One region of the Streptomyces sp. NPDC058086 genome, then DNA from elsewhere that is predicted to be linked to it. Evidence: riboswitches for the same ligand, from Rfam matches in the RefSeq annotation. Region 1 holds a riboswitch; the other holds the start of a gene.

Region 1 (14,582 bases):
CCAGTCCCGGGACGACCGCCGTACGTCACATCGCGCTCCAATCGGAGGGCGAATCAGCCCAGTTGCGGGTCAACCACCCATTCGCCCCGGCGCATCACGCCCTTGAGGGCGAACTCCGCGTCCAGGACCACCAGGTCGGCGTCCTTGCCCGGTTCCAGCGAGCCCACCGTGTCGTACAGGCCGAGCAGGCGGGCCGGGTTGGCGGACAGGGCCGCGACGATGTCCTCGACCGGCAGCCGGTCGACGGTCACCGCCCGCTGGAAGGCGCGGTCGAGGGTGAGCGTGGAGCCCGCGATCGAGCCGCCCTCCACCAGCCGGGCGACCCCTTCGCTGACCTCGACCTCCAGCGGGCCGAGCCGATAGCGGCCGTCGCCGAAGCCCGCCGCGTCCATGGCGTCCGTGATGAACGCCACCCGGTCCGCGCCCGCGTGATGGAACGCCAGCTGGAGCGCGGCGGGGTGGAGGTGGGTGCCGTCGTTGATCAGCTCGACGGTGATCCGCTCGTCCTCCAGGAGGGCGGCGATGGGGCCGGGCGTGCGGTGTCCGAGCGCCGGCATGGCGTTGAACAGGTGCGTGGCGACGGTCGCGCCCGCGTCGATGGCCTCCACCGTCTGCTCGTACGTCGCGTCCGTGTGCCCGATCGCCGCGATCACCCCGTGTTCGGCGAGCAGGCGTACGGAGTCGATGCCGCCCGGCAGTTCGGTGGCGAGGGTGACCATGCTGGCCCGGCCGCGTGCCGCGTCGATCAGCTTGCGGACCTCGGCCGGGTCCGGGTCGCGCAGCAGTTCCTCGGAGTGCGCGCCCTTGCGGCACGGCGAGATGAACGGGCCCTCGAAGTGGATGCCCGCGATGTCGCCCTGCTCGGCCAGCTCGGAGAGCAGCCCGGCGCGCTGGGCGAGGCCGTCCATGTCACCGGTCACGGTCGAGGCGACGAGGGTGGTGGTGCCGTGCAGCCGGTGGGTGTGGACGCCCCGCAGGACCTCCTCGACGGTCCCGGAGGTGAAGGAGGCACCGCCGCCGCCGTGGTTGTGGAGGTCCACGAAGCCGGGGACGAGCCAGTGGCCCGACAGGTCCAGTGTCCGCGCCGACGAGGGCGCGCTGCCGGCGATGCGTGTGCCGTCGACGATCACACGACCGTCGTCGACGACTCCGGTGGGCAGTACCACCCTGGCACCGGCGAGAACCGTTCTAGGGGCCATCAGGTGGTTACCTCCGAAGTCGGTCGGGAAGTGGTCGGCTGATTCAGCAGGTCCCAGGCGAGCAGGCCCGCGCCCAGGCAGCCGGCCGTGTCCCCGAGGGCCGCGGGGACGAGGGACGGCAGTTTCTGGAAGGTGACGCGCCGCTCGACGGCGGCCCGTAGCGGTGTGAACAAGGTTTCCCCGGCCTCGGCGAGACCGCCACCGATGATCAGAGTGCGCGGGTCCAGCAGGGTGAGCGCGGTGACGAGCCCGTCGGCGAGCGCGTCGATGGCGTCCTGCCAGACCTCCCGCGCCCGAGCGTCCCCGGACTCGACGGCCTTCGCGCAGTCGGCGGCGTCCGCCTCCGGGTCCCCGCAGGCCTCGGCCCAGGCCTGGCTGACGGCGGCGGCGGACGCGTACCGCTCCAGACAGCCGTGCTGCCCGCACGGACACGGGGTCCCGCCGGGGCGAACGACGACATGGCCGATCTCGCCCGCGAAACCGTGCGCGCCCGCCTCGACGCCGCCGTCGATGCCGATCGCGCCCGCGATACCGGTACCGAGGGGGACGAACAGGAAACGGTCGGCCCCCTGCCCCGCGCCGATCCGGCCCTCCGCGAGCCCGCCGGTGCGCACGTCGTGTCCGAGCGCCACCGGCACCCCGCCCAGCCGGTCGCCGAGCAGCCGGCGCATCGGGACGTCGCGCCAGCCCAGGTTGGCCGAGTACGCCGCCACGCCCCGGTCGGCGTCGACGATGCCGGGAACGGCGACTCCGGCGGCCGCCGCCGGCTCGCCGAGGTGGTGCTCGCCGTACGCGCGCAGCTCGGCCGCGAAGTCGAGGATCGCGTCGACCACGGCTTCCGGACCGCGCTCGCGGCCGGTGGCGCGGCGGGCCTGGTGGAGGAGCTCGCCCTCCGACCCGACCAGGGCGGCCTTCATCCCGGTGCCGCCCACATCGAGGGCGATGACATGTCTCACGGGGACAGTGTCGCCCCTTACCCCAGGAGAGGTCTAGTCCACTCACGTGGTGTAGACCTTGTATCCGCATTCCGAGACGGATGCAACGGACGCAGAAGCAAAGACGGACAGCCTCTGGACAGGGGCGGCCGGGGGTTGGGAGAAGTGCGGTGCAGCGGCGTAGGACAGGACGTAGGACAGTACTGATCGCGGCGGCGTCCGCGCTGGGCATGACGGCGACCCTCGCGGGCTGCGGCGGCTCGGCCGGTTCCGGGGACGTGACCCTCAGACTCGTGGCCGCCGACTACGGGGACTCCAAGGCCAACAGCTCCCAGAAGTACTGGGACAAGCTCGTCAAGGCGTACGAGGCCGAACACCCCGGGACCAAGGTCGAGGTCAGCGTCTACCCGTGGACGGACGTCGACCGCAAGGTCAAGGAGATGGTCGCGCGGGGCGACGCCCCCGACATGGCGCAGATCGGCGCGTACGCCGACTACGCCGACAAGGGCGAGCTGTACAAGGCCGAAGAGGTGCTCTCCATACCCGTCCAGGCCGACTTCGTCGCGCAGCTCACCGATGCGGGGAAGATGAACCGGATGCAGTACGGCATGCCGTTCGCCGCCTCCACCCGGCTGCTCTTCTACAACAAGAAGCTGTTCTCCGCCGCGGGTCTCGGCGCGCCGACGACCTGGAGTGAACTGGCCGCCGACGCGCAGGCGCTGAAGGCCCGGGGCGTCAAGATCCCGTACGCGCTGCCCCTCGGTCCCGAGGAGGCGCAGGCCGAGACCATGCAGTGGCTGCTGAGCGGCGGCGACGGCTACACCGACGACGTCGGCACCTACAGCCTCGACTCCGCCCAGAACGTCGCCACCCTCACCTGGCTCAAGGACGACCTGGTCGGCAAGGGGCTGACCGGACCGGTCGCGCCCGCGAAGCTCAATCGCGCGGACGCCTTCGCGGCGTTCGCGCGCGGCGAGGTCGGGATGCTCAACGGGCACCCCACGCTGATGAAGATGGCCGCCGACAAGGGCGTGAAGTTCGGGATGGTGCCGATGCCCGGCGTCAGCGGGAAGAGCCGGGCCACGATGGGTGTCGCCGACTGGATGATGGCCTTCAAGAAGAACGGCCACCGGGATCAGATCGGTACGTTCCTCGACTACGTCTACAGCGAGAAGAACGTGCTCGCCTTCTCGCACGAGTACGACCTGCTGCCGGTCACGACGTCCGCGTCCGAGGCGATGGCGGCGGACAGCGACGACGCGGACCTCACCCCGTTCCTGGACGAGCTCCCCTCCTCCCAGCTCTATCCGGTCGGCAAGACGTCCTGGGCCGCCGTCAGCGCCGACATCAAGAAGCAGATCGGCAAGGCGGTCTCCCCGGACGGCAGCCCGGCCGGGATCCTCGGCTCGCTCCAGCAGACGGCGACCACGACGGACTCCGCGGGGTAGCCCCGCTGTCGGTGGCGGGAGCTACGGTGCGGTCATGGACGAACTGAGCGGGAGGGAGCGGGGGATCCTCGCCATGGAGCGCCGTTCCTTCGCGGGGCCCGGCGCGAAGGAACGAGCGATACGCGAGCAACTCGGTCTCGCCCCCGTCCGCTACTACCAACTCCTCAACGCCCTCCTCGACGACCCCCGCGCCCTCGCCCACGACCCGATCACGGTGAACCGCCTCCGCCGCATCCGGGACACCCGCCGCGCGGACCGCTGACACCGGCACCGGCCGGGGGTCGCCGCCCGGCGTTCGAGGACTGTGACTCGGTGAGCCGTGGGTGCGCCCGGGGGTGCGCGGATAGGGTCGGAGCATGGGCAGCCACTCGGAAATCCCGGAATCCCCGGACGTCACGGAACCCTTGCCGACCCCCGTGACCCCCGCCGGACGCGACGGCCTCGAAGCCATCCTCACCCGGCCCGACCGGGCCGTCATCGCGCTCGACTTCGACGGAACACTCGCCCCCATCGTCGCCGACCCGGAACAGGCCCGCGCCCACCCCGACGCGGTCCCCGCCCTCGCGGCCCTCGCCCCGGAGGTCGCCTCCGTGGCCGTCGTCACCGGCCGCCCCGCCGGCGTGGCGGTTCGCCACGGCGGCTTCGCGGGCGTCCCGGGCCTCGACCACCTCGTCGTCCTCGGCCACTACGGCGCCGAACGCTGGGACGCCCGCACCGGTACCGTCAACGCCCCCGCCCCGCACCCCGGCGTCGCCGCCGTCCGTGCCGAGCTGCCCGGGGTCCTCGACAGGATCGGCGCCTGGCACGGCACCTGGATCGAGGAGAAGGGCCGCGCGGTCGCCGTCCACACCCGCCGCGCCGAGGACCCCCAGGCCGCGTTCGAGGCACTGCGCGAACCCCTCACCGACCTCGCCACCCGCCACGGCCTGATCGTCGAACCCGGCCGGATGGTCCTCGAACTCCGTCCCCCGGGCACGGACAAGGGCGTCGCCCTCCTGGAGTACGTCCGCGAGGTCCGCGCCGAAGCCGTCATGTACGCCGGCGACGACCTGGGCGACCTCCCCGCCTTCGCCGCCGTCGACAAACTCCGCTCGGACGGCGTCCCGGGCCTGCTGGTGTGCAGCGGCAGCACGGAAGTCACCGAACTGGCCGAACGAGCGGATCTTGTGGTCGACGGCCCGGCGGGAGTCGTACGCCTGCTGAGGAGACTGGCGGCACACTGCAGCGCCCCGTAAGGGGCGCGAGGAACTGCGCGACCAGCCACCACGCACCCGCAGCCGACAGACTCCCGACTCAGCCCTCCAACTCCCGCAACTGCTCAAGAAACCACTGCGCCGGAGGCAAGGCGGTCCCGGCGGCAGCCAACCGCTTCGTACGTTCCGCCCGCTCGCCCAGCGGCATGGTCAGCGCCGCGTCCAGCGCCCGCGCGGTGCCGACCACGTCGTACGGGTTCACCACCACCGCGTCCTCGCCCAGCTCCTCGTACGCCCCCGCCTCCCGTGAGAGCACCAGCACGCACCCCTCGTCGGAGACGACCGGCACCTCCTTGGCGACGAGGTTCATGCCGTCGCGGATGGGGTTGACGAGGGCGACGTCGGCGAGCCGGTACGCGGCCAGGGAGCGGGCGAAGTCGTCCTTGACGTGGAGGACGACCGGGGTCCATCCCGGTGTGCCGTAGCGGGCGTTGATCTCGGTCGCCACGCGCTGCACCTCGGCCGTGTAGTCGCGGTAGACGGCCAGGTCTTGGCGGGAGGGGTAGGCGAAGGCCACGTGGACGACGCGCTCGCGCCACTCCGGGTGATCCTCCAGCAGCTGCCGGTACGCCAGCAGGCCCCGCACGATGTTCTTCGACAGCTCGGTCCGGTCGACCCGCACGATCGTCCTGCGGTCCTCGCCGATCTGCTCGCGCAGCGCGGCCATGCGGTCCGCGACGTCCGCCTCGTGCGAGCGCCTGCGCAGGAAGTCCGCGTCCGCGCCGAGCCCGTGCACGCCGATCCGGGTGTCGCCGAGCCCGCCGACGAGCGCGTCGCAGCAGGTGGTGAACGCGTCCGCCCAGCGCCGGGTGAGGAAGCCGAGCCGGTCCGCGCCGAGCATGCCGCGCAGCACCTGTTCGGCGATGTCGTCGGGCAGCATCCGGAAGTAGTCGACCGGCGCCCAGGGGGTGTGCGAGAAGTGGCCGATCCGCAGGTCGGGGCGGAGCTCGCGCAGCATCCCGGGGACGAGGGTCAGGTGGTAGTCCTGGACGATCACCGCCGCGCCCTGCGCCGCCTCCGCGGCCAGAGCTTCGGCGAACGCGCTGTTGTACGCCTCGTACGACGCCCACTGGCGCCGGAACTCCGCGTCGAAGACCGGCTCCAGCGGGGTCTGGTACAGCATGTGGTGGACGAACCACAGCACGGAGTTCGCGATGCCGTTGTACGCGTCCGCGTGCACGTCGGCGTCGATGTCCAGCATCCGTACGCCGTCCTCGGCGACCCCGCGCCGGACCGCCTCGCGGTCGCCGTCGCCGAGCGCCGAGCACACCCACAGGGCTCCCGCGTCCGGCCCGATCGCGGAGAGGCCCGAGACCAGCCCGCCGCCACCGCGCCTGGCGCGCAGCGAGCCGTCCTCCTGGACCTCGTAGGTGACCGGGCCGCGGTTGGATGCGACGAGGATGTGGTGGGCGCCTTGCGTTGAAGCGGGGGAAGCCATGCCTCGAAACCTAGCCCGGCGTCGAAACGCTCAAACGTTCCCTTCAGCCGTATGCCGCCCGCGGGCCGGTGGGGGCTGCTCGCGCAGTTCCCCGCGCCCCTGACGGGGCGCTGCTACGCCGCCCTTCGTTTCTGGTATTCGGAGATTTCGACCATCGGCGGACGTTCCTCCGTGTCCACCGAGTACGTGCGCGGCTCGAAACCGTCCCTGCTCCGTTCGAACTGGGTGAGGGCCGGGCGGATCAGGTGGCCGCGGGCCAGCCGGAGCTGGGCCGTGCGGTAGATCGCGGCGGACATCCGGCCCAGCGCCTGCCCGTCCTGGTGGCGGTGCTTGCGCACGCCCACGTCGACCTGGGCGAGCGCGTCCAGGCCCACCAGGTGCAGGGCGTCGACCAGCATGCCCAGCTCGATCCCGTACCCGACGGGAAAGGGGAGCTGTTCGAGCAGCGAGCGGCGGGCCGCGTACTCCCCGCCGAGCGGCTGCACGAAGCCGGCCAGCTGCGGCCAGTGCATGTTGAGGAGGGGGCGGGCCATGAGTTCGGTGACCCGGCCGCCCTGCCCCGCCGCACCGCCGAGCGGACGGTCGTACATCGCCTTGACGAGGTCCACACCGGGCTCGGTGAGCAGCGGCCCCACGATCCCGGAGACGAAGTCCGAGGAGAACTCCTTCAGATCCGCGTCGATGAAACAGATGATGTCCCCGCTCGTCACGAGGAGGGAACGCCACAGCACCTCGCCCTTGCCGGGCACGGTCGGGATGCGCGGCAGGATCTCGTCCCGGTGCACCACGCGCGCGCCCGCCGCGGCGGCCACCTCCGAGGTGCGGTCGGTCGAGCCCGAGTCGATGACGACGATCTCGTCGACGAGGGGCACCTGCTGCATCAGGTCGTGGCGGATGATGGCGACGATCTCGCCGACCGTCTCCTCCTCGTTCAGCGCCGGCAGGACGACGCTCACCGAGGAGCCCGTGGCCCGTTTGGCGGACATGAGTCTGTGGAGCGGGCGATCGGCCACGGACCAGGAGCGATTGCTCAGCCAGCGCTCAGTTTCCTTCAGCACAGTCTGCGGCTCCTCACTGTCTGATCACCCGGTGTCTCACGGTGTGATCCATCTCGCGGTTCGGACGACTATCTCAACTGTCCTGGCCTTCGGTTACAGTCTTGAACAACGCGGATGACCATCGCATGTCGTAGATCATTTGCGGACCACCGCACGACCCGCACGACACAACCGAATACCGCTCATCCAGAGGGGCAGAGGGATACGGCCCGATGAAGCCCCGGCAACCCTCCAGCTGGTTCCTGTCACATTGATGTGGCGAGGCTCCCGGCTAGGGAAGGTGCCAAATCCGTCTCACGGCGAAGTGCGTCGTGAGGAAGATGAGGAGAAAGGGCCTCGCCTCCATGGCTGCGCAGACTGTTGCAAGTTCGACTGTTGCAAGCACCACGAACCCTGTCGCGGGCGACACCACCACCGTAGTCGGTGTGGATCTCGGACCCGCCGCCGCGCTTTCCTGCCGCGAGTGCGGGCACCGCGTGCCGCTCGGCCCGGTCTTCGCCTGCGAGGAGTGTTTCGGCCCGCTGGAGATCGCGTACGACTTCTCGGCCTACGAAACCGAAGAGCTCCGGGCGCGCATCGAAGCGGGCCCCGCGAACATCTGGCGCTACGCGCCGCTGCTGCCCGTCCCGGCCGACGTCGCCGACAAGCCGAACATCAACCCCGGCTGGACCAAGCTCGTCAAGGCCGACAACCTCGCCCGCGAGCTGGGCGTCGAGGCCGGCAAGCTCTTCGTCAAGGACGACTCCGGCAACCCGACGCACTCCTTCAAGGACCGCGTCGTGGCGCAGGCCATCGAGGCCGCCCGCGCGTTCGGCTTCACCACCCTCTCCTGCTCCTCCACCGGCAACCTCGCCGGCGCCGTGGGTGCCGCCGCCGCCCGCGCCGGCTTCCGCTCCTGCGTGTTCATCCCGCACGACCTGGAGCAGGGCAAGGTCGTCATGGCCGCGATCTACGGCGGCGAGCTCGTCGGCATCGAGGGCAACTACGACGACGTGAACCGCTTCTGCTCCGAGCTGATCGGCGACCCGGCCGGCGAGGGCTGGGGCTTCGTCAACGTCAACCTGCGGCCGTACTACGCGGAGGGCTCCAAGACCCTGGCGTACGAGATCTGCGAGCAGCTGGGGTGGAAGCTCCCCGACCAGCTCGTGGTGCCCATCGCCTCCGGCTCCCAGCTCACGAAGATCGACAAGGGTCTTCAGGAGCTGATCAAGCTCGGACTGGTCGAGGACAAGCCGTACAAGATCTTCGGTGCCCAGGCCGAGGGCTGCTCGCCGGTGTCCGTCGCCTACAAGGCCGGCCACGACGTCGTACGGCCCCAGAAGCCGAACACCATCGCCAAGTCGCTGGCGATCGGCAACCCGGCGGACGGGCCGTACGTGCTGGACATCGCGCGGCGCACGGGTGGGGCCGTGGAGGACGTGAACGACGAGCAGGTCGTGGACGCGATCAAGCTGCTCGCGCGCACGGAGGGCATCTTCGCGGAGACCGCCGGTGGTGTGACGGTGGGCGTGACGAAGAAGCTGATCGAGAACGGGCTGCTGGATCCGACGCTGACCACCGTCGTCCTGAACACCGGTGATGGTCTGAAGACGCTGGACGCGGTGGCCGGTACGGGGCTGACGGCGACCATTCGTCCCAGCCTGGACTCTTTCCGAGAGGCCGGGCTCGCGTAGCGCTTGGCTGCGAGGGCTGTTTTTCGCTGCGGGCCGGTGGGGGCCGGTCGCGCAGTTCCCCGCGCCCCTACGGGCGCTACCCGACCGGAGGTCACAAGGAATGAGCGTCAATGTCCGCATCCCCACCATCCTGCGCACCTACACCGGTGGTCAGGCCGAGGTGACGGCCGAGGGTGGGACCCTCGGCGAGGTCATCGCCGATCTGGAGAAGAACCACTCCGGTATCTCCGCCCGCGTTCTTGACGACCAGGGCAAGCTGCGCCGGTTCGTCAACGTCTATGTGAACGATGACGACGTCCGCTTCGAGCAGGGCCTGGAGACGGCGACGCCGGACGGCGCGGGCGTCTCGATCATTCCCGCCGTCGCCGGTGGCTGACCACCTCGCGGGCCGTTACCCAGGGTGAGATTGTTACCCTTGGTAATGCCAATTACCGAGAGTTCATCGAATTGCCCCCTCCGTGAGAGAAGCGGAGGGGGCAATTCTGTATGGTTGAGCACGGTACAGTTGGGGAAGCCGCTCCACTTTGCATGCCGCGCGCATATGAGTTCGTGCCCGAAGTCCGGCAAGAAGTAGCCAAAGTGTCCCGCACTTTTGAGCCTTATATGGCATTTATGGGGCCCGACTTGCCCTGAATCTTCGCAAATTCTCCCTATATTCCCGATCAGCCATGCCCGGAATTCTCGTCCGATTGACCTGTTGCAGACGGCAGTTGGACAGATACATTCAGCCGCGGTCGACGCGTTCCGGCGCACACCCCCAACCGTTGGGGGGTGAGGTCTGACCCGGGTCCGCGAAGTGCGGTCCTGTGCAAGGGCCAGTAATAGGGGAGTTAGGCATGGCTCAGGGCACCGTCAAGTGGTTCAACGCGGAGAAGGGGTACGGCTTCATCGCGGTCGACGGTGGTGCGGATGTATTCGTCCACTACAGCGCGATTCAGATGGACGGCTACCGCACCCTGGAAGAGGGTCAGCGGGTCGATTTCGAGATCTCGCAGGGCCAGAAAGGGCCGCAGGCGGACATGGTCCGGCTCGCGACCAGCTGAAGCACGCGCCGACTGACTGTTCGACGTGGCGAAGGGCTCGTATCCCATGGGGTGCGAGCCCTTCGGTCTGTCTGTCCGTAGATGTGGCTGTCTGTCCATCGGTGCGGCTGGTTGCCCGTCGGTGCGGCTGTCTGCCCGTCGGTGCGGACCCGCTCGCGCACCGGCGCGACGCGCGGGTTGCGCGCCCCTTCTCACCTGCGGATCAAGGGGAGGCGCTTGCACTCGGCAGGGGCGAGTGCTAATCATTGGCGTTAGCACTCTGAAGGTGAGAGTGATAACGAAGGACCGGGTCGGTGAGGCCCGCAGGCCAGGTGGTGCAAGGAACCACGGGGCAGGCAGGCCGTCCGTCGCGGGCGCCAGCGCGGTCCGGAGCAATCCACCCCAGTCCGGGAGGACCACTTCACATGGCCAAGATCATCGCGTTCGACGAGGAGGCACGGCGCGGTCTCGAGCGCGGGATGAACCAGCTCGCCGACGCCGTCAAGGTCACCCTTGGCCCCAAGGGCCGCAACGTCGTCCTCGAGAAGAAGTGGGGCGCCCCCACGATCACCAACGATGGTGTTTCCATCGCCAAGGAGATCGAGCTCGAGGACCCGTACGAGAAGATCGGCGCCGAGCTGGTCAAGGAAGTCGCCAAGAAGACGGACGACGTCGCCGGTGACGGTACGACCACCGCGACCGTTCTCGCCCAGGCGCTCGTCCGCGAGGGCCTGCGCAACGTAGCCGCCGGCGCCAACCCGATGGCTCTCAAGCGCGGTATCGAGAAGGCCGTCGAGGCCGTCTCCGGTGCCCTCCTTGAGCAGGCCAAGGATGTCGAGACCAAGGAGCAGATCGCTTCCACGGCCTCCATCTCCGCCGCCGACACCCAGATCGGCGAGCTCATCGCCGAGGCGATGGACAAGGTCGGCAAGGAAGGCGTCATCACCGTCGAGGAGTCCCAGACCTTCGGTCTGGAGCTTGAGCTCACCGAGGGCATGCGCTTCGACAAGGGCTACATCTCGGCGTACTTCGCCACCGACATGGAGCGTATGGAGGCCGTCCTCGACGACCCGTACATCCTGATCGCCAACTCCAAGATCGCCAACGTCAAGGACCTGCTCCCGCTCCTCGAGAAGGTCATGCAGGGCGGCAAGCCGCTGCTGATCATCGCCGAGGACGTCGAGGGCGAGGCCCTGTCGACCCTGGTCGTCAACAAGATCCGTGGCACCTTCAAGTCCGTCGCCGTCAAGGCTCCGGGCTTCGGTGACCGCCGCAAGGCCATGCTCGGCGACATCGCCATCCTCACGGGCGGCGAGGTCATCTCCGAGGAGGTCGGCCTGAAGCTGGAGAACGCGGGTCTGGACCTGCTGGGCCGTGCCCGCAAGGTCGTCATCACCAAGGACGAGACCACGATCGTGGACGGCTCCGGCTCCGCCGACCAGGTCCAGGGCCGGGTCAACCAGATCCGTGCCGAGATCGAGAACTCCGACTCGGACTACGACCGCGAGAAGCTCCAGGAGCGCCTGGCGAAGCTGGCCGGCGGCGTGGCCGTCATCAAGGCCGGTGCCGCCACCGAGGTCGAGCTCAAGGAGCGCAAGCACCGCATTGAGGACGCCGTTCGCAACGCGAAGGCGGCCGTCGAGGAGGGCATCGTCGCCGGTGGTGGCGTGGCCCTCATCCAGGCCTCCTCGGTCTTCGAGAAGCTTGAGCTCTCGGGTGACGAGGCGACCGGCGCCAACGCCGTGCGACTCGCCCTGGAGGCCCCGCTCAAGCAGATCGCCGTCAACGGTGGTCTCGAGGGTGGCGTCATCGTCGAGAAGGTGCGCAACCTGCCCGTCGGCCACGGCCTGAACGCCGCGACCGGTGAGTACGTCGACATGATCGCCGAGGGCATCATCGACCCGGCGAAGGTGACCCGCTCTGCTCTGCAGAACGCCGCCTCCATCGCCGCGCTGTTCCTGACCACCGAGGCCGTCATCGCCGACAAGCCGGAGAAGGCCGCCGCGCCGGCCGGCGGCGGCATGCCGGGCGGTGACATGGACTTCTGATCCCTGCGAGGATCGGTTTTCCTGCCGAGGGCGGTACTCCCTGGAAACAGGGGGTGCCGCCCTCGGGCGTGTCCGGGGTCACAGGGCGAGGTGCCGGGCGGCCGGAATGACACGACCGGCCGGGGAGTTGTGGTTGACGCACCATCAATGCATACGCACATACCACCCGGTACCCGAGGAGCCCCCACACGTGTCTACGACTGCCCCCGCCTCCCGCGCGGCCGAGATCCTGTCCCGCCCCGTCTCGCTGAACGGCCTGACCGTCCCGAACCGGATCGCGATGGCACCGATGACCCGGCAGTTCTCCCCGGGCGGCGTCCCCGGTGAGGACGTGGCCGAGTACTACGCCCGCCGCGCCGCCGCGGGCGTGGGCCTCATCGTCACCGAGGGCACGTACGTCGGCCACGACTCGGCGGGCGAGAGCGACCGCGTCCCGCGCTTCCACGGCACGGAGCAGCTCGCGGGCTGGACGAAGGTCGCCGACGCGGTGCACGCGGCGGGCGGCACGATCGTTCCGCAGCTGTGGCACATCGGCATGGTGCGCAAGGCGGGACGGCCGCCGTACGCCGACGCCCCCGCGGTCGGCCCCTCCGGTATCCGTCTCGACGGCACCGAGGGCACCGGCAAGGCCATGACCCAGGCCGACCTGGACGAGGTCATCGCCGCGTTCGCCGAGGCCGCCGCCACCGCCGAACGCATCGGCTTCGACGGCGTCGAACTGCACGGCGCGCACGGCTATCTGCTCGACCAGTTCCTGTGGGCGGGCACCAACCGCCGTACGGACGCGTACGGCGGTGACCCCGTCGCCCGTACGAAGTTCGCGGCGGAGATCGTCGCCGCGGTCCGTGACTCGGTCTCGGCCGACTTCCCCGTCCTCTTCCGTTACTCGCAGTGGAAGTCGGACAACTACGACGCCCGGCTCGCCGAGACCCCGGAGGAGCTGGAGGCCATCCTGACCCCGCTCGCCGCCGCCGGCGTCGACGCCTTCCACGCCTCCACCCGCCGCTACTGGCTCCCCGAGTTCGACGGCGCCGACCTGAACCTCGCGGGCTGGACCAAGAAGCTCACGGGCAGGCCCACCATCACCGTCGGCTCGGTCGGCCTCGACGGCGACTTCATCAAGGCCTTCATGGGCGAGAGCTCCCAGGTGGCCTCCCTCGACAACCTCCTCGACCGCCTGGAGCGCGACGAGTTCGACCTCGTCGCCGTGGGCCGCGCCCTCCTCCAGGACCCGCAGTGGGCGGCGAAGGTACTGGACGGACGGCTCGAGGAGCTCGGGTCGTACGACCCGAAGGCGCTGAGCACCCTCAGCTGAACCTCGGGCCGGTCGGACCGGACGTGACCCGACCTTTCCGAAATCGCATCCAGGCGATCACCTCCCCACTCCCGGGGGGTGATCGCCCGGCTGTTTCGTAGCACGCTGTTCCCTCAAGGACCCGTTCCGTTCCACCCGTACCGAGGGAGCCGTCGTGACGTCAGCAGGAGCGAGCGTGGTGCGCACCCATTCCGGTGCGGTGCGTGGCCGCCGGGAGGACGGGCTGGTGGTCTTCCGGGGCATTCCGTTCGCCCAACCGCCGGTGGGGGACGCGCGGTTCGCCGCCCCGCGTCCGGTGGCAGCCTGGGACGGCACCCGGGACGCGTTCGCCTTCGGCCCGCCGCCCCCGCAGGAGTCGGGATTCCAGGGCCGTACCGGGGTGATCGACGCACCCATGGGCGACGACTGGCTGACCGTCAACGTCTGGACGCCCGCCCCGGATGCGGCCGCCCGCCTTCCGGTGATGGTCTGGATCTACGGCGGCGCCTACAAGCTCGGCCACTCCGGCAGCCCCGGATACGACGCCCGCCGTATCGCCCGCGACGGCGACCTGGTCGTCGTCACCCTCAACTACCGCCTCGGCGTGGAGGGTTTCGCCCGGATCGACGGAGCCCCCGCCAACCGGGGGCTGCTCGACCAGGTCGCGGCCCTGGAATGGGTACGGAAGAACATCACGGCCTTCGGCGGCGACCCCGGCCGGGTCACCGTCTTCGGCGAGTCCGCGGGCGCCGGGTCCGTCGCCTCGCTGCTGGCCATGCCGAGCGCGGCCGGGCTGTTCGGCCGGGCGATCGCGCAGAGCGTGCCCGGCCCCTTCTTCTCCGACGACCTCGCCCGCGACATCGCCGCCGCCATCGCCGCCGAGGCCGGCCTGCGCCCGACGGCCGCCGACCTGTCCTCGGTGGATCCCCGCCGACTGACCGCCGTGGGTGAGGCGTTGGGGCCCAGGATGCGGGAGTTCGAGGGCAGGTGGGGCATGGTCGCCCACACGCTGACCGCTTTCTCGCCCGTCGTCGACGGAGAGGTACTGCCGACCGCCCCCTGGCAGGCGCTGGCGGCCGGCTCGGCACGGGACGTGGAACTGATCGTCGGGCACACACGGAACGAGTACCGGCTGTTCGCCGCGCTGGGCGGCCAACTCGGGACGATCACGGATGAGCAGGCGACGGAGGCACTGCGCACCTTCGGGCCGGGGC
Region 2 (14,582 bases), on a different contig from region 1:
CTTGTCGGCAAGACCCACGCGGTCGAGGAGGGTGCGCGCGAGTTCCCGGGCCTCGGGCCGCTTCAGCCGTCGGGTCGCCACCGGCGCGGCCGCCACGTTGTCCAGAACCGTCAGATGCGGGAACAGGTTGAAGTTCTGGAAGACGAACCCGATCCGGCCGCGCTGGGCCAGGATCGCCCGCTCGGTCAGCTCCTTGAGCCTCCCCCGGCCTTCGGCCGGGGGGACCCCCGTCTCGCTGCGCTCGCCGTGCCGGCGTACGCCGATCAGCTCGCCGTTCAGGCTGACATGGCCGATCTCGGGCTTCTCCAGGTGGTTGATCACCCTGAGGAGGGTGGACTTGCCGGAGCCGGACGGGCCGAGGATCACGGTGACCTCGCCGGGCCGTACGGTCAGGTCCACTCCGTTCAGCACGCGTTGGCTGCCGTACCACTTGTGCACATCGCGCACCTCGACGGCGGCCGGTCGGATCGCGAGCGTCTCGCCGGTCATATCGCCGCCTCCTTGCGGACCCGGGCCCGCAGGTCACGCAGGCCGGTGCGGACCTTCTGCAACGGGGTCGGCGGGAGGGAGCGCAGCGCGCCCCGCGAGTAGTACCGCTCGACGTAGAACTGGACGACGGACACGACGCTCGTGAGGATCAGGTACCAGACGGTGGCGACCAGCAGCAGCGGCACGATGTCGCCGGGGTAGGTGGAGCCCATGCTCTGCACCGAGCCGAAGAGGTCGAGCAGCGAGACGTAGAAGACCAGCGAGGTGCCCTTGATCAGGCCGATCAGCTGGTTGACGTAGTTCGGGGTGATGGAGCGCAGCGCCTGCGGGAACACGATCTTCCTGAACTGGTAGCCCTTGGGCAGACCGAGTGCGGAGGCCGCCTCGTGCTGGCCCTGGTCGACGGAGAGGATGCCGCCCCGGACCACTTCCGCCGCGTACGCCGCCTCGTTCAGGCTCAGTCCGACGACCGCGACGACCATGTCGGTGGCGAGCCGGGACTCGTCGAAGGTGAGGAAGGCGGGGCCGAAGGGGACACCGAGGCTCAGCGTCTTGTAGAGCGCGCTGAAGTTGTAGAGGAAGAGCAGGACGACGATGAGCGGCACCGAGCGGAACAGCCAGATGTAGACCCAGCTCACCGCGCGCAGCACGGGGCTCCTGGAGAGCCGGGCCAGGGCGAGCAGGATGCCGCCTAGCAGGCCCAACACAGCGCTGTAGAGGGTCACTTCGAGGGTGATGAGCAGGCCGTCGAGGATCGTGGGACGCAGGAACCAGTACTGGAACCTGTCCCACTGGAAGAAGGGGTTGGTCGCCAGCCCGTGGACGATCTGGGCGACCACGACGAGCACGATCACCGAGGCGATCCAGCGGCCGGGGTGGCGCAGGGGCAGCACGCGCTGTGCCGCGGCCGGGCGGGGCTCCGTCGTGCTCAACGGCACGGCGGAGCCCAGGGATTCACTCATGGAGGGCTCCAACGAATGCGGACACACCGCCGCGGCCCGTACGACGGCGGTGCGCGCGGGGACAGACGGATGTCAGGGGGTACGGAGGGGGAGGCTCACCGACAGCGCACCAACAGGATGGCGAGCGAGGGATGTTGAGCCGTGCGGACGTTCAACGCCGCGAAAGGCGGAAGCGGTCAGCCCTGACAGAGACAGCGGGCGCCGCGGGAGGTACAACACACTGCGGTGGCGAGGCAGCCGTGGCGCCGCGAAGCGGTCGTCCCGTCAGCTGCGTACATCGCGTTCACCGTCACCATTCCGCCCCGCTGGGCCTCGAACGCACCGGAATCGATCCGGTCCGATGCGGCGTAAGTTAGGCATGGCCCCAAACGAATGTCAACGCGCACCGGCCGGAATGACCACGTGGTGAGACCGCGTATATGCCTTCTTGACGGCTCCGCGGACCGGACCGAGACTGACGGGGACGGTCACGATTGTCAGCGCCCGTCGTGCGGGTTTCTCCCGTTCGACGCGGTTATCGGCCCCGGCCCGCTGACAGGCAACCCTTCCACCGCGACGGGGTGCCCCGGGTTCCGCCGGTGCGGCGGGGCAAGCGTGGTCTCGCCTCTCGCGAGCCCCGGACACGGGAGCGATGGGAATGGCCAGGAGGAGCACGAACGGTCTGACCAGGCGCCTGCACATCGATCTGCAGCGGGTCTCCAGCGCGTATTAGTCCAGGCGGTCCGTCCAGCGCGTACTGGTCCATGCGGTCCGTCCGGTCGGGCACGTCCCACGATCCGGACCGGTCCGTACGTCAGCGCAGTCACTCCGTTCCGCCACCGCCGCCCAACGGGCCGCGGGGGCTTCGACGTTCCCTGGAGAGTCATGCCCAAGACAGTCTCGCTCGCCGCGCCTCGCCCCCACCGCATCCGCAGCCGCATCGGCGTCGGCCTGGCCGGCGGCTTCTACCCGGCGCCGCACCGCTATCAGCTGTACCTCACCGAGGGCTGTCCGCGTTCACTGCGCATCTCGGTCACCCTGGAGTTGCTCGGTCTCCACGACTCGGTCGCCACCACGCTGCTGACGCTTCCCGCCGAGACACCCGACGCGTTCGCCGCACTGCGCGGCGCGTACGAGGCCACCTGGCACCACTACGACGGTCCGCTCACCGCGCCCGCGCTGTGCGACCGTTGGAGCGGACGGATCGTGAGCAACCACACGCCCGACATCCTGCGTGACCTCGCCGGGCTGCCGGTCTGCCAGAACGACGCCCGCCTCCCCCGGCTGAACCCACCGGCCCTCACCGCGGACATCGACGCCCTGCGCGAACTCCTCGACCGGGACGTCACCCCCACCTCGCCGCCGCTTGCGCGCACGACGGCACTCCAGTCACTGGACCGGCAACTCGCCCCGCGAGCCTACGCGTTGGGCGACGAGCTGACGGCCGCGGACGTCGACCTCTGGGTGGCCCTGACCCGACTCGACCCGACGGAATCCCTCGCCCCGTACGGTCGGCTCCGGGACTACGTACGTCGGCTCGACGCCCACCCTGCCTTCCACGGCAAGGTGCGCTGAGCGCGTACGCCAAGGTCGCCGGGGCCGGTAGGGCCGCAGGGCCCGGGCCCCGGCGCCGCGTCGGCTCAGGCCTTGGCGCGGGTGAAGACGAGCGTGCCGGTGACGGTCGTCAGGCCGCGGATCATGCCCATCTGGTTCCAGCCCATGTCGAACTGGTCGCGGTCCACGGTGAACTCCGCGGTGAGCGTGACGCTGTCGGCGCTCGCCCCGGTCACGCGGCCGGTGACGGGCTGCGGCCGGCTGATGCCGCGCACGGTCAGCTGCCCGTTGATCTCCGCGGTGTCGTCCTGGCCGAGGACGGCGTCGCGAACGGCGAAGGTGATCGCGGGGTGGCGGTCGGCGTCGAAGAGGTCGGCGGAGCGGAGGTGCTTGTCCCGCTTGGCGTTCTTCGTGTCCAGGGACGCGACGTCCAGGGTGATGGTGCCGCGGGCGGTCCCGTCGGGCTGCACCTCGCCCTCTCCGGTGACTCCGGTGAAGGTGCCCTTCACGGTGACCATGCCCCACATCGTCTTGTGCTTGATGGCGACGACGGTGCGGGCGGGGTCGAGCTGCCACAGGCCGGTTTCGACGGCGACGGTCATGAGAGTTCTCCAGACGGTTACGGGCGGTGCACAGGGGTGCGCGACGCACGGGGGCGCGCGGCACACGGGGACTGTGGGGACAACGTGGTCATCCAAATTTGGATGACTCCACGCTAGCCGGTTCTTCAAATTTGGACAACCGGTAGACTGGGACACTATGGCCGACCCTTCCGCCCCCGCTGACCTGCCCGAACACGAGCCGTCGGGTGACGGTGAGCTGCTGCCCGCCCCGCTGCGGGCCTGGATGCGTCTCCTGGCGGCGGCCGGGGCGATCGAGCAGCAGCTGCGCGCCCGCGTCAAGGACACCCTCGACGTCTCGCACGACGAGTTCCTGGTGCTGTGCCTGCTGGCCGACCAGCCCGGGTCCAGCCTGCGGATGACCCAGATCGCGGAACTGCTGGGCCGTCCCAAGACGCGGCTGACCTATCAGGTGGCGTGTCTGCAGCACGCGGGACTGATCACACGGCGGTCGGCGTGCGGCGACCGGCGCGGTATCGAGGTGGTCCTCACGGACAAGGCGCGGCGGCTGCTGCGCGAGTCCACGGGCCCGCTGGCCGACGCCGTCTCGCAGGCCATCGCGCAGACGGCCTGCGCGCAGCGGTACGAGGCACTGCACGACTTGTTGCCACCCTCGCCGCGTCCCGGTGCGGACTCCGGGCACGTCGAGGGTGGCGATGCGGCCCCCGAGGGGCCGGGGAAGTAGCCCCTTCAGGGGCGGACAGACCTACGGGGGCGCGGAGTTGGACGCCGGGCCGCGCGGAACGCCGCGTGTCGAGGGACGGACCGGCGGATGTCGGGGGCGAACCGGCGGATGTCGAGGGGCGAACCGGCGGATCAGAACCCGGGGAAGACGCGTCGCAGGTCGTCGAGGGTGAGGGTGTCGCCCTTGAGGGTCACCTCGGCCGGGGTGTGGTCGGCGGCGTGGCGGCCGGTGACGAGGCGCAGCCACCACTCGGCCGGTGCGCTCAGGACGGCGTCGGGCTCGGCAGGTTCGTCGGTGAGCACGACCGCGTCGACCAGGTCGAGCCCGAACGCGCGCCGCGGAGCGGTGGTGTGGACCGCGAGGCGAACCTGCCGTCCACCGAGGGCCTCGACCTTGCCGAGGAAGCCTATGAGCAGTCCGGCCTGGTCGAGGAGCGGCTCGACCGCGGCGGGCGCCAGAACCGCCGTACGGTCGAAGGCCACCTCCACGTCCCAGGTGTGGTGGGTGAACTCGCCGAGCCGTAGACCCGCCACCGTCGCGACGTCCACAGGCGCGGGCAGGAAGCCGAGGTCGACCCGGAGTTCGGCACGGGCCCGCGGGTCGAGAGCCTCGTACCCACGCACCAGCGCCTCGTTGGCGGTCACGAAGCTCTCGGCGCGCTCGACCGGGGACATCGCGTCCCAGCGCGCCCACACCGACTTGTTGAAGTCGCCGCCCTTGGGCCCGGTGCCGTTCAGCGCGCCCTCCAGGGAGGCCAGGCCGATCTCCGCGCCGCTGCCCAGGTGGCTGAGGACCTGGGACACGTCCCACTCGGACGCCCCGGACTGCCGGGTGAGGTCGGCGGTGGCGAGCCCGTGCACCACGGCGGTCAGGTAGTCGTGTCCGCCGCGCAGGGCGTCGATGGTCTGGTCGGCATGGTCGTTCATGTCTCAACTCCGTTGAGGTGAAAGCGGTTTGTGTCGGTACGGAGGGTTCAAGGGTTCACACCGCGGTCTGGAAGGACCGCTTGGAGAAGCCCATCATGAAACCATCGACGGTGGTACGCACCGCCCGGTCGGCGCTCGGGGCGGCGCCCAGCGTGACGAACAGCGGGATGTAGTGGTCGACCGTCGGATGGGCGTACGGCATACCGGGCGCCCTGGTCCGGAAGGCCGCGAGTTCGTCGACGTCCCCGCGGGCGAGCGCGTCGGCGACCCAGGCGTCGAAGTCCGAGGACCAGCCCGGCACTTCGCCCCGCGTCAGCATCTCGCGGGTGATGAAGGGCAGTCCGTGCGTCATGAACCCCGAGCCGATCACGAGGACGCCCTCCTCCCGCAACGGGCCGAGCCGGGCGCCGAGTTCGAGGAGCCGGCCGGGGTCATGGGTGGGCAGGCTGAGCTGGAGCACCGGGATGTCACCCAAGGGGTACATGGCCATCAGCGGCACCCAGGCGCCGTGGTCGAGGCCGCGGGAGGGGTGCTGGTACAGCGACTCGCCGTCCGGCATGGTCCCGGCCACGCGGTGCGCGAGGGCGGTCGCGTCGGGAGTGTCGTACGTCATCGTGTAGTAGCGCGGATGGAAGCCGCCGAAGTCGTAGACGAGCGGGGTGTGCGCCGCCGGGGCGGACAGACACAGCGGCGCCGCCTCCCAGTGCGCGGAGACGATCAGGACGCTCTTCGGCTTCGGCAGGGACTGGGCCCACTCGAACAGTTCCCTCAGCCACGGCCCGTCGTCGAACAGCGGGGGCGCGCCGTGGCTCAGGTACAGCGCGGGAAGGGGTCCGTCCGCGGGTGTCCACACGCGCTGGGACCGGGCTCGCGGCAGTGCGTCGACCAGGAACCGGTCGTACGCTCCGGCGGGCACCTCGGGATCGAGGAGGGAGTTCATGCCGGTCCTTACGTGGGTGAGGGTGCCCCGGCTCGCGGGCTCAGACTTTTAAGTTGAACCTTCAAGTTTGACTGTAGGTCGTCCCACTTGAGACGTCAACCAAACGGCCGCGGATGGTGGCGCCGGAGGCCCTGAGAAGGGCGCCGTACGCGATCGGAACTAGTCCGATCTTCGTATGCGTGATCGGACGCCGGTTGGACGCGGTGGCCGACGGGCTTCACTAGGGTCGGCTGGTGTCCACGGTCAGGCGCAGCTCAGCGGTGGACCGTCCGGAGTTCGGGCTGCCCGCCGAAGGAGTCCACCGCGTGTCGCACCATCCCTCCGTCCCCTCGCCGAACGACCGGATCACCGGCGCCCACCCCGCCCGGCACACCGCGTTGCTCCTGCTGCGCGGGTACACCGACGGCGACGCGCGGGCAGTCGCCACGGCCCTGGACACCCTGGACGAGACCGCCCTCGACGACACGTACACCTATCTCTGTGCCGTCATGGACGTCACCCTGCGCCTCACCCTGACCGCCCAGCCCGCGGCCCGCGACGTGGGCCGGGCCGCCGAGCAGGCGGCCACGGCGGCTCCCCCGCACTATGAGTTCGCCTTCGGGCAGGCGGTCCGGGCCTGGGCCGCGGGCGACACGGAGGCCCTGACCCGCGCCGCCGACGCCGACCTCCCGGGGGCCGTGCATCTGCTGGCGGTGATGACCGTGGCCCTGGGCGTCTCCGTCCTCGACCACGACGGTCTGAACGCCCTGCTCAACTGCCTCCCCGAAGACCCGCGCTGATCGCGACGGCCACCTGACCGGCGCTCCCCGGTCAGCACCATCCGAACCACACCGTCCACCCCCTGGCGACCGTCCGATCAACGGCGACCGTCGCATCAACGACGACCGTCGCATCATCAACGACGGTCCGCTCAACGACGACCGCCCCCGTGGCGCCGCGCCGACTCGTTCTCCTGGGCCATGCGGCGCAGCGCCATCAGCGCGGGTTCGAGCAGGACCGTGAGCAGCAGCGCGCGCTCGGCCAGTTCCAGCGGGTCGTCGATTCCGTCCAGTTGGTCGAGGTCGAGCGCCGCGGTCCGTTCGGCCAGCCGGGCGTACGGCACGAGCGCGCTCCGGTCGAACGGGACACCGAGGCCGCGCAGCGAGCCCAAGGTCTCGGCCAGAGTCGCCCGCGCGGGCGCCGACTCGTGGACATCCCAGCCCAACTCCTCCACGAGCGCGTCGACTTCGGCCCGCTCAGTGGAGTCCTGCGCGGAATCCTCGGCGGGCCCGATCGAACCGAGGGTGAGACCGAGCAGGCGATGGGTGTCACCGGCGTGCTCCGCCAGGGCTCCCAGGACCTCCCGGGTGGTACTGACGGACAGCCCCCGGACGCCGGTCAGCGCGCGGATCAGACGGAGCCTGCGCAGATGGTTCCCGTCGTACTCGGCCTGGGTCGCCGACAGTTGCCGGCCGGATGGGAGCAGCCCCTCTCGGAGGTAGTACTTGATCGTCGTGACGGAGACTCCGCTGAGGCGGCTCAGCTCGGACATACGCATCGGATCGGCTCCGCTCTGGTCATTGGATACCTTCACTGTCTAACATGGATAGTGGAGGTATCCAATGGGTGCTCCCCCTGGGCCTCCGTCCGTCGTCCTGCCTCCGTGGAAGAAGGCGCCACCGTGCCCACGCTCCCCTGGACCACCGTCAACGTGCCCGCAACGGACTCGCGGGCGTTCGTCATGGCCTCGCGCTTCGAGGTCCGTTCCTTCCGTGACGTACCGCGTTTCTTCCTGCGGTCCCTGGCCGCGTGGAAGCAGGTGAAGAGCGCGCCCGGCGCATACGGCGCCACGCTCGTCGCCCAGCCGTTCAAGCGCACCTTCTGGACGCTGTCGGCCTGGGAGGACAAGCGGGCCCTCTACACGTACGCGAAGACCGAACCGCACCGCTCGATCATGACCGGGCTGCGGTCCACGACGAGCGGCTCGGTCTTCACGTTCTGGGAGCTTCCGGCCTCGGAACTCCCCCTCGACTGGGCGGACGCCCGGCGACGGCTCGCCGAGCAGGAGCGCGCCGACGCCACCGGCGAGCGCGGACCCTCGGGCGCCGGACCCGGCACCGCCTGACGCTCCCCCGCTTCTCCCCGCCCCTCCCCTGGACCGATTCCTCATCTCCCAAGGAGACGTACCGACATGACGCTGTCCGAGGAAAGCCCGGCCCTGGACGACCCTCCGGTCGCCCCGGCGCGCGAACGACGAAGGGTGCCGCTGTGGCTCGCGATCGTCGCGTGCAGCGTGCCCATGTTCATGGTCGCGCTGGACAACCTCGTCGTCTCCACGGCACTGCGCACCCTGGCCGTGGACCTGGAGGCGTCCACCCAGCAGCTCCAGTGGTTCGTCAACGCGTACGTGCTCAGCTTCGCCTGTCTGCTGATGACGGGTGCCGCCCTGGGCGACCGGTTCGGGCGCCGACGGGTCTTCGTGATCGGCATCGTCGTCTTCACCCTGGCCTCCGCCGGCTGCGGACTGGCCGACAGCAGCGCGCAGTTGATCACCTACCGCGCCGTCCAGGGCTTCGGTGCCGCGGCCGTGATGCCGCTGTCGCTGACCCTGCTCTCCCAGGCCGTGCCGGAGCGGCTGCGCGGCCTCGCCCTCGGTCTGTGGTCGGGCATCAGCGGGCTGGCGGTGGCCATGGGCCCGGTGGTCGGCGGCGCGGTGGTCGACGGGCTGGACTGGCGGTGGATCTTCTGGATCAATGTGCCGGTGGGTGTCGTGGCCGTACCGCTCATCCTGCTCACCCTGCGCGAGAGCTCGCTTCCGGGCGTCCGCCTCGACCTGATCGGGATGGTCCTCGCGGCCGCCGGACTGTGCGCCGTGGTGTGGGGCATCGTGCACGGCAACACGGACGGCTGGACGTCGGCGAAGGTGCTGGGGGCGTTCCTGGGGGGCGCGGTACTGCTCGCCGCCTTCGTTGCCTGGGAGGCGCGGGTTCCCGAGCCGATGCTGCCGCTCTCGTTCTACCGGATACGGGCCTTCACCCTGACCAACGTCGTCTCCGCGGCGATGTACTTCGGCGTCTTCGGTTCACTGTTCCTGCTCGCCCAGTACCTCCAGATGGTGCCGCAGCGCACACCGTTCGAGGCCGGAGTACGCACCCTGGCCTGGACCCTGATGCCCATGTTCGTCGCCCCCGTCGCCGGACTGCTCTCCGACCGGGTGGGCGGCGGCCGGCTGATGGCCCTCGGGCTCTTCCTCCAGGGCGTGGGTCTCGGCTGGATCAACGTGGTCGCGGACATCGACACCCCGTACTCCGCCCTCGTCGCCCCGATGATCGTCGCCGGTGTCGGTATGGGCCTCGTGTTCGCCCCGACGGCCGCGGTCGTTCTCGGCTCGGTCAGCAAGGAGCACGCCGGCAAGGCCTCCGGCGCCAACACCACCGTCCGCGAGATCGGCGGCGCCCTCGGTATCGCGGTCCTCAGCTCGGTCTTCGTCGCCCACGGCAGCATGGGCACGCCCCAGCGGTTCATCGCCGGTCTGCACCCGGCGGTGTGGGTCGGCGTCGCGGTCGTCCTCGTGGGCGCGGTGTGCGCGCTGGGCATCCCGCGCAGGCCGCGACCGGAGGGAGTGGACGTGTGAACGCCGGTCCGCACGGCGCTCCGTAAGAGGCGCGGTGCCCCCGTGGCGCTCCGTGCGCGGCGCGTCGCTGACCGCCGCGCCGCCGCAGCCCCCATCCTGGCGTGGTACGGGCGCCCGTACCCGCCCACGCAGGTTCCGCGCCGCACCCACCCACGGAGAGCCATGGCCGCCGACAGCACGTCCACCGCCGACGACACCCCCGTCCGGGCAAGCGCCGCCGTGCTCCTGCACCGGCCGAAGCTGTGGCTGGTGCCGACCGTGCTGTGCGGTCTGCTGGCGTTTCTGCTGTCACTGCTCTACATGGGCGGCATCGTGAACCCGAACGGGGAACTGCGCCACCTGCCCATCGGCATCGTCAACACCGACCAGGGCAGACCGCTGCCCGGCCAGACCACGAACCTCGGCACACAGATCACCCGCTCGGTCACCGCCGACACCTCCGGCAAGGCCGACTGGCAACCCCTCACTCTCGCCCAGGCCCAGGACAGACTGACCTCCGGCAAGATCTACGGCGCCCTGGTCGTCCCCGCCGACTTCACGACCACCACCACCGCCCTCACCACCGCGAACGCCACCACGCGGCCCACCCTGACGGTGGTCACCAACCCCGGCATGGGCAGTCTCGGCTCCTCCCTCGCGAGCCGGATCACCCAACAGGCCGCCCAGCAGGCCTCCCTGGCCATCGGCGAGCAGCTGATGGCTTCCCCCGCCACCGCACAGGCCGACGCCACCACCCGCCTCGTGCTTGCCGACCCCGTCGCCGTAGCCACCCGGGTCGGCCACCCGATCGGGGACCACAGCGGCCTGGGACTGAGCGCGTTCTACTACACCCTGCTCCTCGTCCTCGCCGGGTTCCTCGGCGGCAACGTCATCAGCAACGGCGTCGACACCGCCCTCGGCTACGCCGACAACGAGATCGGCCCCTGGCACACCCGCCGTCCCACCGTGCCCATCAGCCGCACCCAGACGCTGCTGCTGAAGATGGCCATGACTGCCGGGATCACCGTCCTCACCACCACACTGGTCGTGATCGCCACCGTCGGGATCCTCGGCATGGACGCCTCGCACCTGCCGCTGCTGTGGGTCTACTCCTACTGCGCGTCGCTGGCGGTCGGCCTGGGCGTGCAGGCCATCAACGCCGCCTTCGGGGGCATCGGCCAGCTCGTCTCCATGTTCGTGTTCATCGTCCTGGGCCTGCCCTCCTCCGGTTCCACAGTGCCCCTCGAAGCCGTCCCGGGCTTCTACCGTTTCCTGAGCATCTTCGAACCCATGCGCCAACTCAGCGTCGGTGTCCGCGCCATCCTCTTCTTCGACGCCCGCGCCGACGCCGGCCTCACCCGCGCCTGGATCATGATCGCCGTCGGCGCCGCGCTCGCCCTCCTCTTCGGCCTCGCCATGACCCGCTACTACGACCGCAAGGGCCTGCAGCGCCTCACCCCCCAACCCTCCGGCTGATCCCGCAGAAGGCGTCACGCGGAGAGGGAGGGCGCACCCTGGGGACGGATTCCCGTCAAGGCCCTGTCGTGGCGTTGGAACCCCCCAGTCGCTGGACGGTTCCACCGACCTTCGCGCGCAGCGGTTCGAGGACCTTCGGCTGTGCGCTGATCGCCCAGCGCGGGCCGACGAGATAGGCGCCGCCGTAGATCGCGGCGCTGTCCAGCCAGGTCAGCTTGTAGCGCTCTTCGGGGAACGTCGTGATGAGGTAGTCGCCGGTCCCGGTGTGGCAGGCACCCTCGCGGAGGTCCGTCGCGTCGATGCGGATCGTGACCTTGCATCCGGTGAGGTTCGCGATCACCTCGACGTCCGCGGGCGCCACCACCTCGACGGCGGCGGTCTTCTTCGACGCCTTGCGCTCGTCCGCCGCCTCCTCCCCTCCGGCGTCGCAGCCCACGGCCAGGGGAAGCAGGGCGAGGCCCCCGGCGACCGCGGCCCGGCGTACGAGGCGGGTGGGGGAGGGCGTTCGGCCGAGGTGTCCTTGCCGTCGCTGCTGGGGCACGTCGTCTCTTTCCCTCTGCGGTGCGGTTCGCGCGTACTCGAAAGGAGATACGAAGGGATGCCGGGCCCTGTTCACGACGGGCCGCCAGGACGACGTCCTCCGATCCGTGTCGGGCGGGATCAGTCGAGGCAGATCTCACCCCGCTGTCGGCGCGGGCAGGGCGTGATCGGCGCCGGCCACAGCGCGACGAGGGCATCGGTCAGGCCGAGTGCGGTGTCGTGCCAACTGGACCGGGGCGTGGGGGTGTTGTCGGCGAGGGCTCGCTCGCGCTCGGCGCACATGTGCACCATCAGCTCCCGCGCCATGTCACTGCGCTCGGCGTGCACTTCGACCGGCAGGTCGGAGAGGCACCGGTGCAGCCGTTCGAGGACCATCCTCATCGACGGGGAGCTGAGGGTCTCGTCGATCACGATCCGGCGCAGCGCCGGGTCGGTCATCACCTGCGCGGTGAAGCGTGCGTACCAGGAGGGCCGGCCGAGCTCGGCCAGATGTTCGGTGAGGGGGTGTACGAGGCAGGTCACCCAGTCGCGGATGTCGGCGCTCTCCTCGTCGATCTCGGCGAGCAGCCGCAGGCGCACCTGCTCGATCCGCACGAAGTGCTTGCGCACGATCGCCCGCACCAGGTCGGCCTTGGTGCCGAAGTGATAGCCGACGGCGGCGTTGTTGCCCTGCCCCGCGGCCTCGCTGACCTGGCGGTTGGAGACCGCGTACACCCCTTGCTCGGCGTACAGCCGCTCCGCCGCGGTCAGGATCGACTCCCGCGTCGCACTGACCTGTTCGGCCCGTACGGTTCTGGCCGCCATGGCCGGTCACCACCTCACCGGGACTTCGCGCAGCCCTCCGACGACCAGTCCCTCGAGCCGTCGCAGCTCCTCGACCGGAACGGCCAGGTCGAGCGAGGGAAGCCTACGCAGCAGTACGTCGAGGACGGTCCCCAGCTCGGTCCGGGCGAGCGCCTGTCCCAGGCAGGAGTGCGGGCCGACGCCGAACGCCAGATGGGTGTTCGGGGTGCGGTCGAGGATCATCTCCCCGGCGTCCTCGAAGGCGGTCTCGTCCCGGTTCGCGGCGGCCATGCTGCACAGCACGGTGGTGCCCTTGGGCAGTACCGTATCGCCGACCTCGGTTTCCTCGCCGATGTAACGCGGCATGCCGAGTCCCGGGTTGGCGTCCATGCGCAGCGCCTCCTCGACCGCGGGCCGCACCAGCGACGGGTCCGCGAGCAGCCGCTCCCAGTGCCGCCGGTCGGCCAGCAGCATGGCGACCATCTTCCCGATCATGTTCGCCGTGGTCTCGTGCCCGGCGACCAGCAGGCCCTGGCCGGTGTACACCAACTCCTGTTCGGTGAGCCGGTATCCGGTCGGGTCGGTGGCCGTGAGGAGGTCGCTGAGCAGGTCGTCACCCGGGTGCGCCCGCTTGGCGGCGACATGGACGGTCATATAGGCGACGAACTCGGCCTGTGCCGCGTCGATTTCCGCCTGCCCGTACTTGGTGAGGTTGAGCAGGGTGTCCGACCAGTAGGAGAACCTGTCCCGGTCCTCGTCGGGAACGCCGAGCAGATCGCAGATCACCCACACCGGCAGTGGAAAGGCCAAGTGGGCCTTCAGGTCGACGGGTTGGCCGTGCTCCACCATGGCGTCGATGAGGTGGTCGGCCATCGCCTCCATCCCCGGGCGCAGCGCGGCCATCCTCTTGGCGGTGAACCACTTGCTCACCATCCGCCGCCGGCGCCGGTGGGCCTCGCCGGTCTGCGGCATGGCGTTGGACATCTCGTTGTTGAAGGCCCCGCCCGATTCGGTGGCGGAGATCCGGGCGGCGTCGTCCGCGTTCAGCAGGCGGCTGAAGCGGGGATCGGACAGCACCTGTCTGACGTCCGCGTAGCGGGTCAGCAGGGATGCCTCGTCGCCGCTGGGCAGGGTCACGCGCGCCACCGGGCACCGCTGTCGCAGTCTCGCCCATTCCTCGGGGGGTCCCAGCGGTGTCGCGCCGGGGATCGGGTAGGTCAACGCCGGCTCGTCGTCACGTACGTCCATCGCGGTCTCCTCCGTCTCCTCCGATTCGGCCGTCTCCACACGATCAGGCAACCTCAGCCAGTAATCTAAGTCAATCAGCTGACTTAAAATCTGGCCATCGCAGCACCCAGACGGAGGCTCCGCCATGCCCGAGGCCCTTGCTCACCCCTCCGACTCCGGGACGAGCGGTCCGCCACGTCCGGACACCGTCGTGGCGGTGCTGGCCTTCGCCGGGATCGTCGTCTCGCTGATGCAGACCCTGGTGATCCCCCTGGTCCCGGAGCTTCCCGGGTACCTGGGCGCCTCTGCCTCGGACACCACGTGGGCGATCACGGCCACCCTGCTCGCGGGCGCCGTCGCGACCCCGGTGGTGGGGCGTCTCGGCGACATGTACGGCAAGCGGCGGATGCTCCTGGCGAGCCTCGCCATGCTCGTGGCCGGATCCGCCGTGTGCGCGCTCAGCGAGGGCCTGGCCCCGATGGTCGTCGGACGGACCCTGCAGGGCCTGTCGGCCGGTGTGATCGCGCTCGGGATCAGCATCATGCGCGACGAACTGCCGGCCGAGCGGCTCGGCGGGGCGACCGCGATGATGAGCGCCTCGCTGGGCATCGGTGCCGCGCTCGGTCTGCCCGCGGCCGCGTTCCTCGCCGATCACGCGGACTGGCACCTGCTGTTCTGGACCGCGGCGGGCTTCGGCGTGGTGGCGGCCGTACTCGTCGTGACACTCGTACCGGAGTCGTCCATGCGCACCGGCGGACGCTTCGACCTGGTGGGCGCGGCCGGGCTGTCGGCCGCGCTGCTGTGCCTGT

What was found. Region 1 has a riboswitch for S-adenosylmethionine ahead of thrC (threonine synthase). Riboswitches for the same ligand answer to the same signal wherever they lie in the genome.
Positions count from the first base shown of each region.
Region 2: linked by a shared signal. The riboswitch ahead of ACFVWD_RS04175 (putative leader peptide) and the one ahead of thrC (threonine synthase) in region 1 are both predicted to bind S-adenosylmethionine.

Region 1 is NZ_JBHVST010000057.1:25,832-40,413, reverse strand. It holds gene nagA (N-acetylglucosamine-6-phosphate deacetylase) at 54-1,199, opposite strand; gene ACFVWD_RS34780 (ROK family protein) at 1,199-2,155, opposite strand; gene ACFVWD_RS34775 (ABC transporter substrate-binding protein) at 2,305-3,582, shown strand; gene ACFVWD_RS34770 (DUF3263 domain-containing protein) at 3,617-3,844, shown strand; gene otsB (trehalose-phosphatase) at 3,939-4,817, shown strand; gene ACFVWD_RS34760 (trehalose-6-phosphate synthase) at 4,876-6,273, opposite strand; gene ACFVWD_RS34755 (glucosyl-3-phosphoglycerate synthase) at 6,387-7,331, opposite strand; SAM riboswitch class I at 7,511-7,658, shown strand; gene thrC (threonine synthase) at 7,676-9,004, shown strand; gene ACFVWD_RS34745 (MoaD/ThiS family protein) at 9,105-9,380, shown strand; gene ACFVWD_RS34740 (cold-shock protein) at 9,841-10,047, shown strand; gene groL (chaperonin GroEL) at 10,452-12,074, shown strand; gene ACFVWD_RS34730 (NADH:flavin oxidoreductase) at 12,265-13,389, shown strand; gene ACFVWD_RS34725 (carboxylesterase/lipase family protein) at 13,544-14,582, shown strand, end outside.
Region 2 is NZ_JBHVST010000004.1:9,693-24,274, forward strand. It holds gene ACFVWD_RS04165 (amino acid ABC transporter ATP-binding protein) at 1-489, opposite strand, end outside; gene ACFVWD_RS04170 (amino acid ABC transporter permease) at 486-1,451, opposite strand; SAM riboswitch class IV at 1,960-2,052, shown strand; gene ACFVWD_RS04175 (putative leader peptide) at 2,089-2,163, shown strand; gene ACFVWD_RS04180 (glutathione S-transferase C-terminal domain-containing protein) at 2,316-3,005, shown strand; gene ACFVWD_RS04185 (YceI family protein) at 3,071-3,586, opposite strand; gene ACFVWD_RS04190 (MarR family winged helix-turn-helix transcriptional regulator) at 3,744-4,289, shown strand; gene ACFVWD_RS04195 (maleylpyruvate isomerase family mycothiol-dependent enzyme) at 4,421-5,215, opposite strand; gene ACFVWD_RS04200 (dioxygenase) at 5,271-6,155, opposite strand; gene ACFVWD_RS04205 (hypothetical protein) at 6,389-6,934, shown strand; gene ACFVWD_RS04210 (MerR family transcriptional regulator) at 7,066-7,692, opposite strand; gene ACFVWD_RS04215 (DUF3291 domain-containing protein) at 7,816-8,259, shown strand; gene ACFVWD_RS04220 (DHA2 family efflux MFS transporter permease subunit) at 8,326-9,768, shown strand; gene ACFVWD_RS04225 (YhgE/Pip domain-containing protein) at 9,931-11,223, shown strand; gene ACFVWD_RS04230 (hypothetical protein) at 11,279-11,764, opposite strand; gene ACFVWD_RS04235 (TetR/AcrR family transcriptional regulator) at 11,884-12,567, opposite strand; gene ACFVWD_RS04240 (cytochrome P450) at 12,574-13,794, opposite strand; gene ACFVWD_RS04245 (MFS transporter) at 13,919-14,582, shown strand, end outside.